DNA from 2 places in the Pseudoalteromonas sp. SR45-5 genome. Region 2 is predicted to be linked to the other one. Evidence: riboswitches for the same ligand, from Rfam matches in the RefSeq annotation. Region 2 holds a riboswitch; the other holds the start of a gene.
What was found. A riboswitch is a leader RNA that binds a small molecule or an ion and turns the genes downstream of it on or off. The one in region 2 is predicted to bind lysine.
Positions count from the first base shown of each region.

Region 1: linked by a shared signal. The riboswitch ahead of dapA (4-hydroxy-tetrahydrodipicolinate synthase) and the one ahead of lysC (lysine-sensitive aspartokinase 3) in region 2 are both predicted to bind lysine.

Region 1 is NZ_JACJDN010000125.1:2,802-7,154, reverse strand. Features, by position in the region: partial or broken gene H5072_RS06890 (succinylglutamate desuccinylase/aspartoacylase family protein) at 1-330, opposite strand, end outside; gene H5072_RS06885 (PLP-dependent decarboxylase) at 336-1,541, opposite strand; gene H5072_RS06880 (2,3,4,5-tetrahydropyridine-2,6-dicarboxylate N-succinyltransferase) at 1,541-2,281, opposite strand; gene dapA (4-hydroxy-tetrahydrodipicolinate synthase) at 2,297-3,181, opposite strand; lysine riboswitch at 3,372-3,572, opposite strand; gene H5072_RS06870 (DNA-3-methyladenine glycosylase I) at 3,764-4,353, shown strand, end outside.
Region 2 is NZ_JACJDN010000346.1:51-4,048, forward strand. Features, by position in the region: partial or broken gene H5072_RS12950 (hypothetical protein) at 1-53, opposite strand, end outside; gene H5072_RS12955 (4'-phosphopantetheinyl transferase superfamily protein) at 195-971, shown strand; gene lysC (lysine-sensitive aspartokinase 3) at 996-2,387, opposite strand; lysine riboswitch at 2,463-2,635, opposite strand; gene nhaD (sodium:proton antiporter NhaD) at 2,737-3,984, opposite strand.

The DNA.
Region 1 (4,353 bases), on a different contig from region 2:
ATTGTAGTGATACATGCGATTCCAATTAGTGCCCGTAATCGGATCGAACCTGCCAAGGGTAAACTCGCCAGATTTTTGATTACAGCCAATCGGATTTGCATAAGGTACAAGGGTAATATCGCCACTAAGGTTAAGGTGTTTTAATTGCTCAAGCAGCTGAAAAATAACTGCGTTACCTTGCACTTCAGCGCCATGCATATTGGCCTGAATGTAAACACTTGGCCCTGTGCCATCACCTTTTAAACGATACACAGGAATTGTAAGTGGTAAGCCGTTTGCAACTTCCCCTACTACAATGTTCTCTTGGCTAATGTGTGTTGTATTACTCATACTTGTTACCTTAAATAATGGCTGGCATTTTCGGCTTGGCGAACACAGGTAAGTGTACCGTTTTGCAAGGTGTACTCAGCAGCTAGCTCATGGCATAAAAAATACGGCATACTTTCGGTAAAGCCGTAAGCACCGCATTGGCTAAACACTAGCCAGTCGTGCTCATTTAAATCGCTTGGTAAGTTATGTTCACCCAAGCAATCAAGCGCTGTACAAAGTGGGCCGTATAAAGTGACCGCTTGAGTTTTAGCACTGGATTCACGCAGTAATGCAGCAGGAAAGTCCTGGCTGGTAACAGCAGGGCGTAATAAGTGATTTATACCGCCGCTTAAAATTACTTGTTCTTGATTGTAGTTTTGTTTGCGCTCTACTACTGGGTTTGCGTAATGACCGCATTCGCCAACGGCATAGCGACCAAGTTCCATCCATAGCTCTTCTACACCCGCATCATTTTTAATTTTAGCTAGCGCAGCAATTAAGTCATCCCAATCAAGTGTTGCTTCGTTTTGTGTATAAGGAATACCTAAACCGCCGCCTAAATCGAGAATTTTAAGGCTAATATTTAAATCGCTGGCAAGTTGGCTAAGAGGTGCAATCATTTGTGACCACAAGTCGCTTAGTTTTTGAGTGCTAAGCATGTTGCCCCACTGAAAAATATGCAGGCCGTCAAATTTAAGCGCAGGGTAGTCAGCTACATTGAGTGCTTGCCACTCATTACAACCCAAACCAAACGGCGTAAGGCTGTCGCCGCCCAGTGGGTTTTTTTCACCTTCAGGCCAGCGTAATTGTACACGCAGTAATACTTGTAACTGCGTGTTTTGTAGTTGCGCTTGTTGGTTTAACCAACGTACTTGATTGAGGCTTTCTGCTACGAATATACGCACGCCGCGCTCAATAAAGTGTTTTATTTGTTTAGGGCTTTTTGCAGGCCCTGTGTTGAGCACGCGCTGCGAGCTAATACCTTGTGCTAGTACTTGCTCAAGCTCACCTTTACTTGCTACGTCAAAATTAAAGCCAGCACTGTCTAAGCTTTGAATAATTTTAGACAGTGGGTTTGCTTTTACCGCGTACCACAGCTTTACATCGGTTTGCGCAACTAAACGCGCAAGATGCGTGTTTAGTTGATCTAGGTCGTAAACAAAAAAAGGTGTATCAAGTTGTTGTGTAATAGTATTTACAGCGGTTTTGATAGGCGTGCTCAAAAAGCTCATTATCGTAAAACCTCTTCAAGCAATAACGATGCATCGCTTTTCTCGTCGCGGTATTTAACTATTAACGCACACGACATGCTTAGGCCTTGCTCGCGCGCCCATTCGTTTGATGCAGGGCGAGAGCCCGGTATTACAATCGCGTACTCTGGGATTGGCTCGCCTTTATCTAGTTGGCGCTCGTTTACGCAGTCGTATACTGGAATAGTTGCTGATAAACGCACGCCAGGGGCAAGTACTGCGCCTTTTTTAATGACTACGCCTTCAACAATAATACAGCCTGCACCAATAAATGCGTCATCTTCAACCACTACTGGGCTTGCACCAATTGGCTCAAGTACACCACCAAGCTGAACTGCAGCACTTAAATGTACGTTTTTACCTACTTGTGCACAAGAACCCACCAATGCGTGGCTATCTACCATTGTGCCTTCGTCGATATATGCGCCAATGTTTACATACGCTGGTGGCATAATAATCGTGCCTTTAGCAACATAAGCACCACGGCGAACCCTTGAGCCACCTGGTACCATACGGACGCCATCATCAGTACTAAATTCTTGCGGAGCTAGGTTATGTTTATCAACAAAGCCGCCTGCAAATTCAGTATTAGTGCCATTTTTAAAGGCTTCTAAAATGCCTTGCTTTACTTCTACGTTAGCTTGCCATTGGCCGCTTTCGTTTTGTGATGCAGCGCGTACTGCGCCCGATTCTAAATTATTTAATAGTTCTAACCAGCTCATTATAAAAACCTGTATTTAATGCCAAGATAAAATGGTGTTGTTTGCAGTTGTAATGCAATCGGTTTGAGTTAACTCAAGATGTGTTAAAGGTGGACGAAGTTGCGGGCTGCTTAAGCGGCCTTGCAAATGCATCAGTACCTTTACGGGAATAGGGTTTGCGACAGCAAATAGGCTATTAATAGCGCTTGACCACTGGGCAAATAAATTAGGGTGTTGACCACTTAAACTGCGCTTAACAAACTCGTGAGTTTGTTCAGGCCATGCGTTTGCAGCTACCGACACCAAACCTTTTGCGCCAGCTTGAGCAAAATAAGGCATTAGCGCATCGTCGCCACTAAAAATAGCTAAATTAGGCGCCGCTTGGCGGTAAGCTTCAAACTGAGCAATACTGCCGCTCGCTTCTTTTAACGCCCATAAATTTTTATTGTTTTGTAAGTTTTGAATTGTTGCCGCTGGGATGCTAACAGCGCTTCGACCGGGTACGTTATAAAGCATACATGGATGAGCGCTTGCATTTAGTAGGCTTTCAAACCAATGAGTTTGACCTATAGCGCCAGGTTTTGCATAAAGCGGTGAGCCAAGTAAAAAGCTATGAATTGGGAGTGTATTACAGTAGTTAACCCACTCAATTTGTTGCTTTAAGTTACTACCGCCCACAGCTACCATGAGTGGTACTGTTGGTTTTAGCTGGCATACGTGCTCAACAATGGCTTGTTGCTCTTTTAGCGTTAGTGCTAAACCTTCGCCCGTACTGCCAAGTAGCAAAATACCGTTATGTGCCGCTTCTTGATCGCTAACCAACTTAGTTAACGTGTTGTAGTCAACATCGCCGTGTTGATCAAATGGCGTTACGAGCGCGGTCCACAGTGAGTAGTCGTTTAAATTGAAGTTGTTGATCATCTCTCACGAACTTATAATTTGTACCAATTTTATTAAAAACGTGATCATTTTAGCGATAACTAATTTAATGCAATTGGTATTATTCGAAGAGTTAAAAAGCTTTATGGAAGGAGCCGCATTAACGTCGTTCGAACTAATAATTCGAAGAGCGAATGGGCTTAAAATAATAGGGCGCACGGCCTTAATATTTAAGACCAGAAGCTCTCCACCAAACTAACAAGCTGCTTTTTATAAGCAGCTATTGGTGACAGTCGCTAGGGTTCAACCTAGTCGCCCGAAATAAACACCTCGCAAAAGTGGTTACTTCTCGGCGTTAATTCCCCTCACGTATGCTTGCTGGAGTTTGCGCTCCTAACATACGCTACCTGAATAACGCACCTCTTCTAGCCCTTTGCACCTGTTTGTAGAGTAAAACTTACAAACCTGTGCAATTTAAATAGGGTAATTACGGCGATTAAAGCATTTTAGCCGTCTAGGTGTCAAGCGACTAAATACAGATTAATTCATCGAAAAGAGGGGTGGTTACGTATTAGGTGCTTTTCTCGTACACTAGCAATATAAGTAGTGAGGTATTTAATTAGTATGGAAAAATTTAGCGATATTTATAAGCGAGCGGTAGAGCGAAAAGGATCCGAAAAAATGCTTAAGTTATTACTTGCAAAACCGCTATCTAAAAAACAACTAAGCACGTTAAGTGACGACGATTGGCTTGAAGAATTTACTCGAAAAGTATTTCAAAGCGGCTTTTATTGGTCAGTCATAAATAATAAGTGGGCAGGCTTTAGAGAGGTTTTTTGGGATTTTAGCGTTGACAAGTTATTAATGATGCCACCTGATATGCTGGAACAAAAAGCAACGGATGAGCGAATTGTTCGTAACTATAAAAAAGTAAAAACAATTACCGAAAATGCTTACATGATCCACGAAATAGCAGGGGAACATGGCAGTTTTAGTCAGTTTATCGCTAATTGGCCAACAGACGATATTATTGGTTTGTGGGCATATTTAAAAAAGCATGGTTCGCGTTTAGGCGGAAATACAGGGCCTTATGCGCTGCGAGCACTTGGTAAAGATACATTTTTACTATCACGCGATGTAGAGAATTATTTGCGTGCCCATAAAATTATAGACGGCGGCTTACAAACTAAAAAGTCACTAAATGCAGCCCAAGC
Region 2 (3,998 bases):
GCGGCTAAAACAAAACCAAGTCGGCTTTGAAACCCATCACGCACTTGTGCCATACATCTACAAATCTGTTATTATTTTGATTATTGTGAATTAAACCATATTTCATGCCAGCTGAGTAATAAAATTGTACCCAGCCTTTATTAGTGGCGTTAACCGCTCACAATATCAGCGACTTCTTTTGCTTTAGGGCTTTTATGACTGAACACTATTTTAAAAACGCCTTGAGTATTACTTCAACTCAATTGGCAAATTTGTCTTTAGCGAGTAACAGTATTTTATTATTTAATGCTAAAACACTTGAGCTTAGAGACTTTAATTTGCCCGATTGCTTAAGCCCGTTTGAGTTAAACATTATAAACCGCCGTAAAAGCCCACAAGCTAAGCAAGAGTATTTAGCGACGCGGTTATTGTTAAAACACCTTATTAAAGTAGCGCAGCCGCAACATGCGCACGTAGCCCTTAATAAAATGAGTACAGAATTTGACGAGGCAAGCTCAAAGCTGCAAGTACATGTAAGTGGTGATGTTATTAATACCTGTATTTCGCACTCACATGGTTTAGTTGGAGTCGCGCTAAATTTTGATAAAAGTGAGTTTGGTTTTGATATTGAAAAAGTAAGCCTAAAGCGCCCATTTGAAAAGCTAGCTAAGCATTTTTATCATAATGATGAAATTACACTTATCACCAAGCCTACTAATACCCAAGCCCAAGCAGATACGTTTTTTAGAATTTGGACACTAAAAGAGTCTCTTGCTAAAGCCACCAGCCGCCCTATTGCAAAGTTACTTAGCCCCAATGTGTTTGACGAATTAAATAGTGCAAAGCTGAGTGCTTGCAGTAATCGCGTTACTGTAGCTGATAGCAGTGACAGTAATGTTTGTTTTGATGTGAGTGTGGTGCATAAAAAAAGCACCGACTGGCGATGCTTTTTATTAAATGACTTTATTAATTTTGTTAAGCAACCTTACTAGTTAATTTTCCTGAATAACCGTTATTTACGCAGCAAAATCGTTTTCTAATAAACGGCTATGAATAGACTGTACTACGTTATCTGACTCAGTTTGCTCTACTAAAAAGCACAGGTTGTGCTTACTAGCACCGTGACAAATTAATCGAATGTTAAAGTCTTTTAGTACACTCATTAAGTTCATTTCGTGTTGGCGTAATTGAATCTCAGAGCCAATAAGTGCCACCAATGTTAGGTTGTTTTCTACCGAAACATGGCAAAATTCTGCAAGCTTATCTAGGCATTCTTGATCAAGCTCTGGGCGCGAGGCGTTTTGCGCGTTATCAAGCGTTATAGCTACACTGATTTCTGATGTGGTTACCAAATCTACCGATATATTATATTCACTTAATAGTGTAAATACGCGTGCTAAAAAGCCGCTTGCTAGTAGCATTTCTGGGCTTTTAAGCGTAAGCAATATTTGGTTTTTACGTTGCGTTACTGCGCGTATACCTGGTTGCTGCGATTTTTCGCGCTCAATCCACGTACCGCCACGCTCTGGCTCGCGGCTAGAACCTACAAACACGTTAATGTGGCTACGGCTCGCTGGTAAAATAGTTGCTGGGTGTAATACTTTTGCGCCAAAGGTTGCCATTTCAGCGGCTTCGTCAAAACTTAAGCGTGCAATAGGCGTCGCTTTTGCGCACAAACGCGGGTCGGTGCTAAAAATGCCCACTACGTCGGTCCAAATATGCACACTTTTAGCGTTAATTGCTTCAGCTAGTAATGCAGCGCTATAGTCAGAACCACCACGTCCTAGCGTTGTGGTGTGACCGTATTCGTCACTACCAATAAATCCCTGAGTTACAATTACTTGAGCGTCTAATAACGGAATTAAATGCTCTTTAGCAGCTTGCGCTGTGGCTGCAACATTGGGCGTTGCTTTACCAAATTGGCTGTCGGTTTTAAGTACCTTGCGCACATCAAAGCGATCGGCGTTTAAACCTTGTAAACGCAGCACTTGAGCAAACAAATACGACGATAAACGCTCACCAAAGCTAAGTAGCTCGTCGTGTTGCTGATCGGTTGTTAGTGGCTCTTGAGCCAATGTTTGAAATGCTTTTAGGGTTTCGTTAAAGCCAACCGCTAAATCGGCATCTAGCGATAATTCATCTAAAATAGTTTGTTGAATAGCAAGCACGCCGTTTATGTGTTCTTGGCGCTCACTAGGAGTAATGCTTGATTTACACAGTGCAACTAAGTGATTAGTTACGCCGGCACTGGCGCTCACGGCAACAATACGTACGCTTTTATCTGCAACAATAATTTCGCTACAGCGACTCATCGCTTCAAAATTTGCAACACTGGTTCCGCCAAATTTGGCAACGATGTAATCTGATTTTGCGCCTGATACTGTTTGTGGCACTGATTGGGTAGTCATTTAGTCTCCTTTCGCGGTATCCAAACCGCAATAAAACAAGAAGAACTTGGCAAAGGAATGCTTGAAGATAAGTCCACTGCCAGAAGCTCTCCACCTATATTGGTGACAGTTTTGAGGATTCAGCCCCATAAACCGAAAAACAATGACGACGTACCATTATTTTCCTCGGCGAGTACTTCCCTCCTTAATGATCATCGGCTTTCGTCGCCTAACATTAAGTACCTAAGTATCGCACCTCTTCTGAATGCTTTATTAACCAGTGGCTAATAAAACAAAACCCCACTAAGTAGCGGGGCTTTGAAAGTTATCGTTTAGACGTCTAGCTGTCAAGCATTTAATAATTTATGAGTTAAATAAAACTGCCCATGTAATACGAGCCCGCATATCCAACCGTGTAACAAATTAATAAATGCAGCGATAAACGCAAGTAGCTCATAAAGGTAAGCGCTTTAACTTTACTCATGGCAATAATGCCCGCAGCCGAACCAATAATAAGCATTGAACCGCCCACACCCGTTGCATACGTAAACGACAACCAATGTTGTTGACTCATTACTATATTGGCTTTTAATAATGCAGCGGTAAGCGGTACGTTATCGACCCCAGCTGATAATATGCCCATTAAGTAGTTTGCGTATTCTGGTGCCATTACCGTGTATAGATCGGTAAATTTACTCAACATACCAATTTCTTTAAGTGCACCTACAAGTAAAAGTACGCCTACAAAAAACAATAATGTGTCGTATTCTATATCGCGAACAAAATCGATTATGTCTTTGTTTATGTCTTTTTTACGCATTAAAAATTGCGCCACTAAAAACATCACTGATAAGCCAAACAAAAAGGTTAATAGAGGCGGTACGCTGTAAATTACACTCAGCGTAAGTGTGCTCACTACGGTAGATAAAAATATAACAGCAATGGTTATGTCGGTTTTTTCAATGCGGGTTTTACCTGCACTAGCAAACTCAACACGCCCTTTCATACCTATAGACAGTAACGCGGCAAGCAGCATAACGCTTGCAAGTGCTGGCGCTATAAGTAGTAATAAATGAGCAATGGTTACTTTACCATCTAAAAATATCATTAGTGTGGTTACGTCACCTGTTATTAGCGATACCCCACCTGAGTTAACCCCAAACACAATAAGCGTGGCGTATTTAACGAGCTTTTTAGGTTCAAGTTTTAACGACATAACAACCGCAAGCGATATAAGCGTCGCTGTTACGTTATCTGAAATCGACGAAAACAAAAACGCAAAACCACCCACCAAAAACATGAGCTTTTTTTCGCTAATACTTTTTGGCATAACACGGTGCACAATATTTTCTATAAACCCCTTTGAATTTAAATACGCGACAAAGGTCATTGCAGCCATTAAAAATAGCCATAGCGAGGCAATTTCTAAAATATTTTCATTTAAAAGATGTTGAATCGTATCGGGGCTTTGCCCGTGTAGGGGGTATATAAAAAGAAGAATCCAGCAAAGCGTACCAAAAAACAGCGTGGTTTTAGCTTTATTGACATGGATTATATCTTCTATAACGATCAGTAAAAATGCAATCGCTATCAGGGTTAGAATAATCGAGGAAACCATGGTAGTTAAACAAC